DNA from 2 places in the Mesorhizobium sp. B1-1-5 genome. Region 1 is predicted to be linked to the other one. Evidence: riboswitches for the same ligand, from Rfam matches in the RefSeq annotation. Region 1 holds a riboswitch; the other holds the start of a gene.

The links. Region 1 has a riboswitch for cobalamin ahead of bluB (5,6-dimethylbenzimidazole synthase). Riboswitches for the same ligand answer to the same signal wherever they lie in the genome.
Region 2: another riboswitch for cobalamin. It lies ahead of FJ980_RS08670 (DUF1636 family protein); the one in region 1 lies ahead of bluB (5,6-dimethylbenzimidazole synthase).

What each region holds. Positions count from the first base shown of each region.
Region 1 is NZ_VFWS01000005.1:2,272-6,476, reverse strand. It holds gene FJ980_RS03265 (pirin family protein) at 1-547, opposite strand, end outside; gene FJ980_RS03260 (DUF2277 domain-containing protein) at 557-823, opposite strand; gene FJ980_RS03255 (exodeoxyribonuclease VII small subunit) at 1,017-1,268, opposite strand; gene FJ980_RS03250 (histone deacetylase family protein) at 1,272-2,198, opposite strand; cobalamin riboswitch at 2,315-2,493, shown strand; gene bluB (5,6-dimethylbenzimidazole synthase) at 2,536-3,267, shown strand; gene FJ980_RS03240 (hypothetical protein) at 3,268-4,205, opposite strand, start outside.
Region 2 is NZ_VFWS01000016.1:40,218-44,422, forward strand. It holds gene FJ980_RS08660 (ABC transporter substrate-binding protein) at 1-449, opposite strand, end outside; gene FJ980_RS08665 (ABC transporter ATP-binding protein) at 482-1,270, opposite strand; gene FJ980_RS08670 (DUF1636 family protein) at 1,267-1,653, opposite strand; cobalamin riboswitch at 1,745-1,950, opposite strand; gene FJ980_RS08675 (AraC family transcriptional regulator) at 2,184-3,017, shown strand; gene FJ980_RS08680 (helix-turn-helix domain-containing GNAT family N-acetyltransferase) at 3,260-4,195, opposite strand.

The DNA of each region.
Region 1 (4,205 bases):
GCGAGCGAAGGCCTGAGAACGCGCCGATGACGACGCGGCCGCTGACACCCTCGGCATCGATCTGCGGCAAGCAGGCCACCGACGTGTTCGCGAACACCGGAGCAATCTCCTCCTTGCCGTCGGGCAGCGCCAGCCAGGTCTGCAAGCCCGAGACCGACATCGGCGCGCCGCGCAATTCCTGCGGCGTGCGCTCGGAATGAACGATGCCGCGCCCGGCTGTCATCAGATTCACGTCGCCCGGCGCGATCACCATTTCGGTGCCGAGCGAATCCCGATGCCTGATCCTGCCGTCGAACAGGTAAGTGACGGTGGACAGGCCGATATGCGGATGCGGGCGCACGTCGAGCGCATGGCCGGCGCGCAGGATCGCAGGGCCCATGCGGTCGAAGAAGATGAACGGCCCGACCAGCCGGCGCTTCGCCGTCGGCAAGGCGCGGCGCACCTCGAAGCCGCCGATGTCCTTGGCGTTCGGAACGACCATCAGCTCGATCTGGTCGCAGGCGAAGGCATCGCCGGGTTCAGGGTCGTTTCCCGGAAAGAAACTCATGTCGGATCCTCAGGCGAAACGCAGCGCCGACCTGGCCTTCGCCTTGGCAGCTTCTTCCTCGCGGTTGCGCGGTTCCTGGTTGGTTTCGAGCGAATCGATCAATTCGCGCGCGACAGCCGCGATCGCCTCGACGGCATGGTAGAAGGCATGCTCGTTGCGCTTGGACGGCTTGGTCGAGCCGCTAAGCTTGCGCACGAACTGAAGTGCGGCGTCATGCACTTCGTCATTGGTCGCCGGCGGCTCGAAATTGGCCAAGGTCTTGATGTTGCGGCACATGGCTTGAACTCCTTACCTGCTTTCTCTGCCCTTACCCGGTCTGAGATCATCCACTGAGGTGTTGAGATTCAGGTCAGGCCGAGCCGAAAATGGTGGTTTCCGAGAACCGGAGCGGAGCGTACTTGAAGTACGTGAGCACCGGAAGCGCAGGAAGTTGCCATTTGCAGGCCGGCCTCACCTGAATATCAACACCTCAGTCGGCGTCCAGCGGTTCAGTTCCCACCGGCTTGCCGTCGCGCGAAAGCCTGATCTTTTCGACCTTGTCCTCGGCCGCTTTCAGCAGCCGGTCGCAATGCGCCTTCAGCGCTTCGCCGCGTTCATAGATCTTGATCGACTGGTCGAGCGGAACGTCGCCGCGCTCCAGATCATCGACGATCTTCTCCAGCGCGTCGAGCGCCTGTTCGAAGCTCATCGCCTTGACGTCCTCATTGCCTTCCAATGCCATACCCTATCCCTTCATCAGCCGCCCGACATGGGCGGCGACTGAAAATGCCAGTCCCTGCAGATCGTAGCCGCCTTCCAACAGGCTGACGAGCCTGTTGGCGCTATGGCGCCCGGCGCGCTCCATCAACTGGCCTGTCGCCCAATCGAAATCGTCCTCGGTCAGGTTGATCTCGGCCAGCGGATCGCGGTGGTGCGCGTCGAAGCCGGCGGAAATGATGATCAGGTCCGGCGCGAACGCATCGATGGACGGCAGCACGCGCGACAGGAATGCGTCGCGGAACAGGTCGCTGCCGGTCTGCGGCGAAAGCGGCGCGTTGACGATGTTGCCGGCGCCGGTCTCGCCCTTCGCGCCGGTGCCTGGGTAAAGCGGCATCTGGTGCGTCGAGCAATAGAGCACCGACGGGTCGTCCCAGAAAATGTCCTGCGTGCCGTTGCCGTGATGGACGTCCCAGTCGACGATGGCGACGCGCTCGGCCTGATGCTTGTTCTGGGCGTAGCGGGCGGCGATCGCCGCCGTGTTGAACAGACAAAAACCCATCGCCGTGGTCTTCTCGGCATGATGTCCAGGCGGACGCGCGGCGACGAAGACGTTTGCCGCACGACCCTCGAAGACGTCGTCCACCGCCGCATTGGCACCGCCGATCGCGGTGATCACGGCCTGCCAGCTTTTCGGGCTGGCGCTGGTATCGGCGTCGATCGACACGATCCCGCTGTCAGGGATCGCCGCGCGCACGCGCTCGACGAAATCCTCGGGGTGCGCATAGAGGATCGTTTTCTCGTCGCCTTCCGGCGCCTTGACGCGGTCGAGCGCCGCAAAAGCCTCGTCGTCCAGCACGCGCTCGATGGCGCGCAGGCGGTCGGGCCGCTCGGGGTGACCGGGCGGGGTGAGGTGTTCCAGGAAGATCGGATGCGTGTAGAGACGGGTGGCCATGGCGCCTAATCTAGGGACCTGGCGGCCGAATGACCATGTTTGGCAGGCCGAATGGCTGGGGAAAATCGCGTCTTGCCGTGTCGCTAACGCCATTGGCGCGGCCCGAACTTCGCTGTAAGGTCGCGTCGCTGCCTGGTGCCCGCGACGCGGGAGAATCGGGAACACGGTTGAACTCCGTGGCGTGCCCAACACTGTAAGGGGGACCGCGCCGGCAAACGCCACTGTCGAAGACGGGAAGGCGCCGGATGCGGGACGATCCCGAGCCAGAAGACCGGCCCGGCAGACATGGTTTTCCGCTTGGTCAGGCGGGGGACTGCTTGTCGCAAGGGGAAAAGCGATGACGGCAGCAGCGATCGCCGCGAGCGGCGACGACTTTGACCAATTGGCGCGCGACGCGGTCTACCGGGCGATGTTCACCAGGCGCGACGTGCGCAGCCATTTTGTCCCCGACGATCTCGACGACAGCGTGCTGGCCCGGCTCATCACCGCCGCCCATCACGCCCCGTCGGTCGGCTATATGCAGCCGTGGAATTTCATCGTCATCCGCGATGCCGAGCGACGCAGACAAGTGCGCGACCTGTTCCTCGCGGCGCGCGAGCAGGAATTGCCGGCGATCGAGGCGGAACGGCAGGCGCTCTACCGCAAGCTGAAGCTCGAAGGCATCTGCGAAAGCGCGCTCAATCTGTGCATCACCTGCGACCGGCAGCGCTCGAAGGACTCGCCGCTCGGGCGCTGGCACAATCCGGAGATGGACCTCTACAGCACCGTCTGCGCAGTGCAGAATTTCTGGCTGGCGGCGCGGGCCGAGGGCGTCGGCGTCGGCTGGGTGAGCATCATCGAGACCGAAGCGCTGAAGCGGCTTCTCGCGATCCCCGAGCATGTCACGCCGATCGCCTATCTCTGCGTCGGCCGCGTCTCGGCCTTCGCGCCGAAGCCGGACCTCGAGGCGCATGGCTGGGGCAAGCGCCTGCCGCTGCCCGAACTGATCATGAGCGAGACGTTTCGCGGCGCCGGCGAGACGCCGCTCAAATCGGCGATCGCAAAGCTCGGCAGCGCATCAAAGCCATGATCAGGCGGCCCTTGGCGTATCCCAGCGCGAGCCACCGCCGAGAGAGCCCAGCGCCTTGTCGCGCAGTTCCCTGAATTTGGACGAGGTCTCGGCGAGCCGCCGATCCCATTCGGGATTGGGCACCTGGCCTTCGATGGCTTCGAAATAGACCTGCATCAGCGAGGCGATGGCAAAAGGCTCGATGAAGGATGCCTTGAAGGCCCAGGCAAAGACGATGGCGAGCACGAAAGCCCAGCCGGCAAGCTGGCCCGGCATGACCCACAGAATGGCGGCTGCGGGCGCCAGCATCAACAGGAAGATGACGAAGGACACGCCCCACATGATCGCCGCCAGCCAGACGGCGTTCTTGACCATGTGCTTGCCGTTTTGCGCGTAGAGCACGACGCCTTGCCGCGCCGTCTCGAAAGGCGAGCTCGAATTGATGCGGATGTTGTAGCCGAGGATGATCTCGTCGACATAGGTCAGCGACAGGCGGATCACCGTGTTGATGAAGCTGACGATGCCGCTCAGGCCCGGAATGGGCAGGAAGGCGGCGATGCCGCCGATCAGGCCGGTGATGGCTCGGATGGCGCCCTTGACCAGCTGGTCGACGACGAAAAGGATATTCGCCTCGGCAAAACGCTGGGTGACCACTTCCTTGGCGTAGGCGATCTGGCCCTGGCCGTCGGGAATGTCATGGCCGTCGATCAGATGCACCATGACGGCGATATGGCCCGCTTTCAACACATAGAGGATGTATTCGCGGATCCAGTAGACGGCGATCGAGACGACGCCGAAGCCGACCACGCCGCCCCAAAGCGCGAAGGACACCGGCCCGTCGGGATCGGTCGAGATGTGACCGACGCCGTAGCCGACGCTGGCGCCCGTGCCGGTCGCCATGATGTAGGCGACCGTGATGCCGAAATAGACGATCATGCGAAAGACGATGAACGGCCATG
Region 2 (4,205 bases), on a different contig from region 1:
TCCATCGAGGCGGCGGGCCGGTTCTTGTCGAGATGGACGCAGCTCTCGGTCAGCACCAGCGTCTTGATGCCATGCGGGGCAAGCGTGTCGGGCGTCACCTCGCCGCCCGGCTTCATGCCATAATACCAGCCGGCGAAGAAGAAATCCGGCTGCACGGCGACGAGGTTTTCGAGCGTCGGATATTTTGGCGCCAGCTCCGGGATGGCGCCCTGCTCGGCCTTGAACTCAGGGCCGACCTTATACCAGCCGGTGATGCCGGTGAGCCCGACGATCGACGGCTGCAGCTTCAGCGCGAAAGCCATCTCGGCCATATTGAGATCCTGGATGACGGCGCGTTTCGGCGGTGCATCGAAGGTGAGCGGTTTGCCGCAGCTGTCGACGGTGACCGGGAAAGCGAAGGCGGCCGAGGCGACGAGCGACAGGGCCAGCGACAAGGCAAGGCGTTTCACGAGATGATGCTCCTTGTTGGGGTTGTGCAGGTTCAGGACGGCGAGGAAGCGCGCATGGGAAGCTCGAAGACGGTGAGCTCGCGGTCCTCGGTCGGGTGCCGGAGGCGCAGCACGTCGATGCCGAACACCTCGCGGACAAGCGGCTGCGCCAGCGCCTCGCGCGGCGGAGCCAGGGCGTGCAGCCGGGCGTTGCTCATCACCGCGACGCTGGTGGCGAAGGGCGCCACAAGCGCAAGATCGTGCAGCACGGCGACCACGGCCATGTTGAATTCGGCTACCAGCTCGAGCAGCTCGCCGCGGGCGCGCGGGTCAAGATGGTTGGTCGGCTCGTCGAGAAACAGGATTTTCGGCTCCTGCGCGATGGCGCGGGCGAGCTGCGCGCGCTGGCGCTCGCCGCCGGAGAGCGAGCCGACGGTGCGCGCGAGCAACGGCAACAGCCCAGTCCGGCGCAGCGCCTCGACGACGATGTCGCGATCGTCGTGCCGGCGCCTCAGACCGGCGTGCGGGACACGGCCAAGCTCGACATAGTCGATGAGCGCGAGGCGTTGATCCGGCTGGTCCGTCTGACCGACGACGGCGATGCTGAGCGCCCGTTCGGCGGCGGTGATCCTGTCCAGCCGGCGTCCGGCAAGGCGAACCTCGCCGCGGCTCGGCGACAACGCCCCGCATAACATGCGCAGCAGAGTCGTCTTGCCGGCGCCATTGGGGCCGATGATGGCGAGCCGCTCGCCCGCTGCCAGCGACAGGCTGACATCCTCGACCAACATCCGGCCATTTGCCGTGGCGCGCAAATCGCGGGCTTCGAGCAGGAGCGCGCTCACCGGACCTGCTCCCTGGCCTTGCCCGCGGCGGGGATGCGCGCCAGTATCTTGCCGGCGAGCCTTGCCGGGCGCTGGCCGGAATTGCACCAGCCGTCGGGCAGCGAGGCATAGAGCCTGGCAAATTCGACCAGCGCGCCGGCGTCGGTGCCGCTGTCGATGGAACCGAAGAGATAGCTGGCCTTGCCTTGCGCGTTGAAGGCGACAGTCAGCGGGCGCGAGCAGCCGGCCATGCAGTCGACGGTTTCGACAGCAAATGACGACGCCAAAGTCTCGGCAAGCCTTGAGCGAAGGTCGGCGCACAAATCCCCGCCGGACCTACGCCCGGTCACGGTATCGCGGCACAGCGAACAGACGATGATGCGATGGCTAAAGACGTCCAGCATTTCCGTCACTTTCCAAAAATGGCGGCGGAAGGATGCCGGACGAACCGGCCGACAAGACCGGTGTCCGCGTCTCCTCCCGGCACACCCCGTCCGGTCAACTCGTGTCGATGGCAGGTCTCCTGGCTCGCGGGTCGTTACGCCATCCGCCTTCCCAGCCTTGCCGGCCAGTGGCGTTTCGGATGGAGCTCGCCGCTCACAGTTGCGGGGGCAGCCACGGCCTCGACTCGGATGAGCCTCACCGTGTTCCCTTTTCACCCCTCGCCTTGCGGCTCGGGGACCATGACGCAGCTATCGTAGGTTGTCCGCGTGCGAGTCGCAACGGGCCTTCGTCCGCCCCTCGTGCGAAAGACATGGCGGGATCGTCGGGTCGTTGCCACAAGTCGTTTATTTCCTTCTGATATGTAATAACATTACCAGCTAGAATACATTGCCTTGGCTTGTCAACCCGCTCGACTTCGCTCAAAGCGCAATTTCGATCAAACTGGCCGGCGGCGCGGAGGCTAGTGTCGCCGAGCCAAATGCGAGGAGCCATGAACCCGACCGAGAAAGCGCTGTGGTTCGTCGAAAGCCACCTGCCCGACGCCATCGACCTTGACGAGATAGCGGCAAGCAGCGGCGTGTCGCGCTTCCATGTGACGCGCGCCTTCGGCGCGGCCACGGGACGGTCGGTCATGGGCTATATGCGGGCACGCCGCTTGAGCGAAGCGGCGCGCAAGCTGGCCGGCGGCGCGCGCGACATTCTCTCGGTCGCGCTCGATGCCGGCTACGGCTCGCATGAGGCGTTCACGCGGGCCTTTCGCGATGAGTTCGGCACCACGCCGGAGTTGGTGCGCGCGCAAGGCTCGACCGAAAACCTCGATCTTGTGGAGCCCATGCTGATGGACAGTTCGCTTCTCACCGCGCTCGAGCCGCCGCGCTTCGAGACCAGCCGCCCCTTCCTCGTCGCCGGGCTCGGCGAGCGCTACAGCTGCGAGACCAGCGCCGGCATTCCGATGCAGTGGCAGCGCTTCGCCCCCTATATCGGCAACATTCCGGGCGAGGTGCCCGGCGTCTTCTACGGCGTGTGCACGAATGGCGACGATGCCGGCAATTTCGACTATGTCGTCGGCGTCGAGGTTTTGGACTTCTCCGACCTGCCGAAGGATTTCCAACGCGTGCGGGTGCCGGCGCAGAAATATGCGGTGTTCTCGCATCGCGAGCACATCTCGACCATCCGCCGGACCGTCAACACGATCTGGAACAAGTGGCTGCCGGTCTCCGGACACGAGATCGCCGACGCGCCCGAGTTCGAGCGCTACGGGCCCGAGTTCGATGCCCGCACCGGCAATGGCGGGCTGGAGATCTGGGTGCCGGTCAAAGGATGAGCGCTTTCGCTTCTCCCCTTGTGGGAGAAGGTGGATCGGCGCGCAGCGCCGAGACGGAAGAGGGGTGTTCCAGCGGAGTGAGACGCCGGTTTTCCCTGGAGCACCCCTCATCCGTCGCCTTCGGCGACACCACCCGGCCCTTCGCTGGCTCAGGGCGTTCGAAGTTCGAAAAGCCAAGCAATTGGCTTTCTTCGTCCGCTACGCGGACCTCTTCTCACCCCATAAGGGGAGAAGGAAAAGCGCTAAAGCTCGAGATTCCACGTTTGCCCGACAAGATCCTTGCCGAAGGAATGATGGCGTTCTTCCTCGACCAGCTTGAAGCCGGCAGCCTGGTAGATGCGGCGGGCCGAACCAAGGATGTCATTGGTCCAGAGCGTCAGCGTCTTGTAGCCCTTGGCGCGCGCGAAGGTAATGCATTCGTCGACCAACCGCCTGCCGATGCCAAGGCCGCGCGCCGACGGTTCGACGTAGAGCAGCCTGAGCTTCGCGACCTTGGGCGATTTGCGCATGACGAAGACCGAGCCGACCACCTCGCCTTCGCGCTCGGCGATCCAGTTGCGCTCCCATTGCGGGACGAAGTTCTTGACGAATTCACCGAGGATCTCTGCGACCAGAGCCTCGTAGGTCTCGTCCCAACCGTATTCCTGCGCATAGAGCATGCCCTGGCGGTGCGTGATCCAGCCGATGTCGCCGACCTGCAGCGGCCGCAGGATATAGGGAACCTTGGCTTCAGGTCTGTCGCCGAGCAAGTCTTGGACGGTGCGCATAGCCTTGACCAGCCGCTCCTGGTGGGCCGGCGCCAGGCGATCGAGCAGCGCGCGCACCTGGTCATGCGAATCCTGGTTGAGAGGCGCGAAGGCTTCCCTGCCGGCTGGCGTCAGCGCGATCGAGGCGCGGCGCGCGTCGGTCTCACTGGCTTCGCGTCCGACCAGGCCGCGCTCCTCGAATTTCTTCAAGAGCCGGCTGACATAGCCGGGGTCGAGGCCGAGGTCGTGCACCAGGTCGCTTGCGACCAGCCCATCGCGATGGGCGAGCTCGTAAAGCACCCGCGCCTCGGTCAGCGAGAACGGACTTTTCAGCAGGCCCTCTTCGAGCAGGCCGAGCTGGCGGGTGTAGAAGCGGTTGAAGGCGCGCACCGCATCGATACGGTCCTTGCCGGGGTGATTGTGGACGGTCATGGGAAATCCT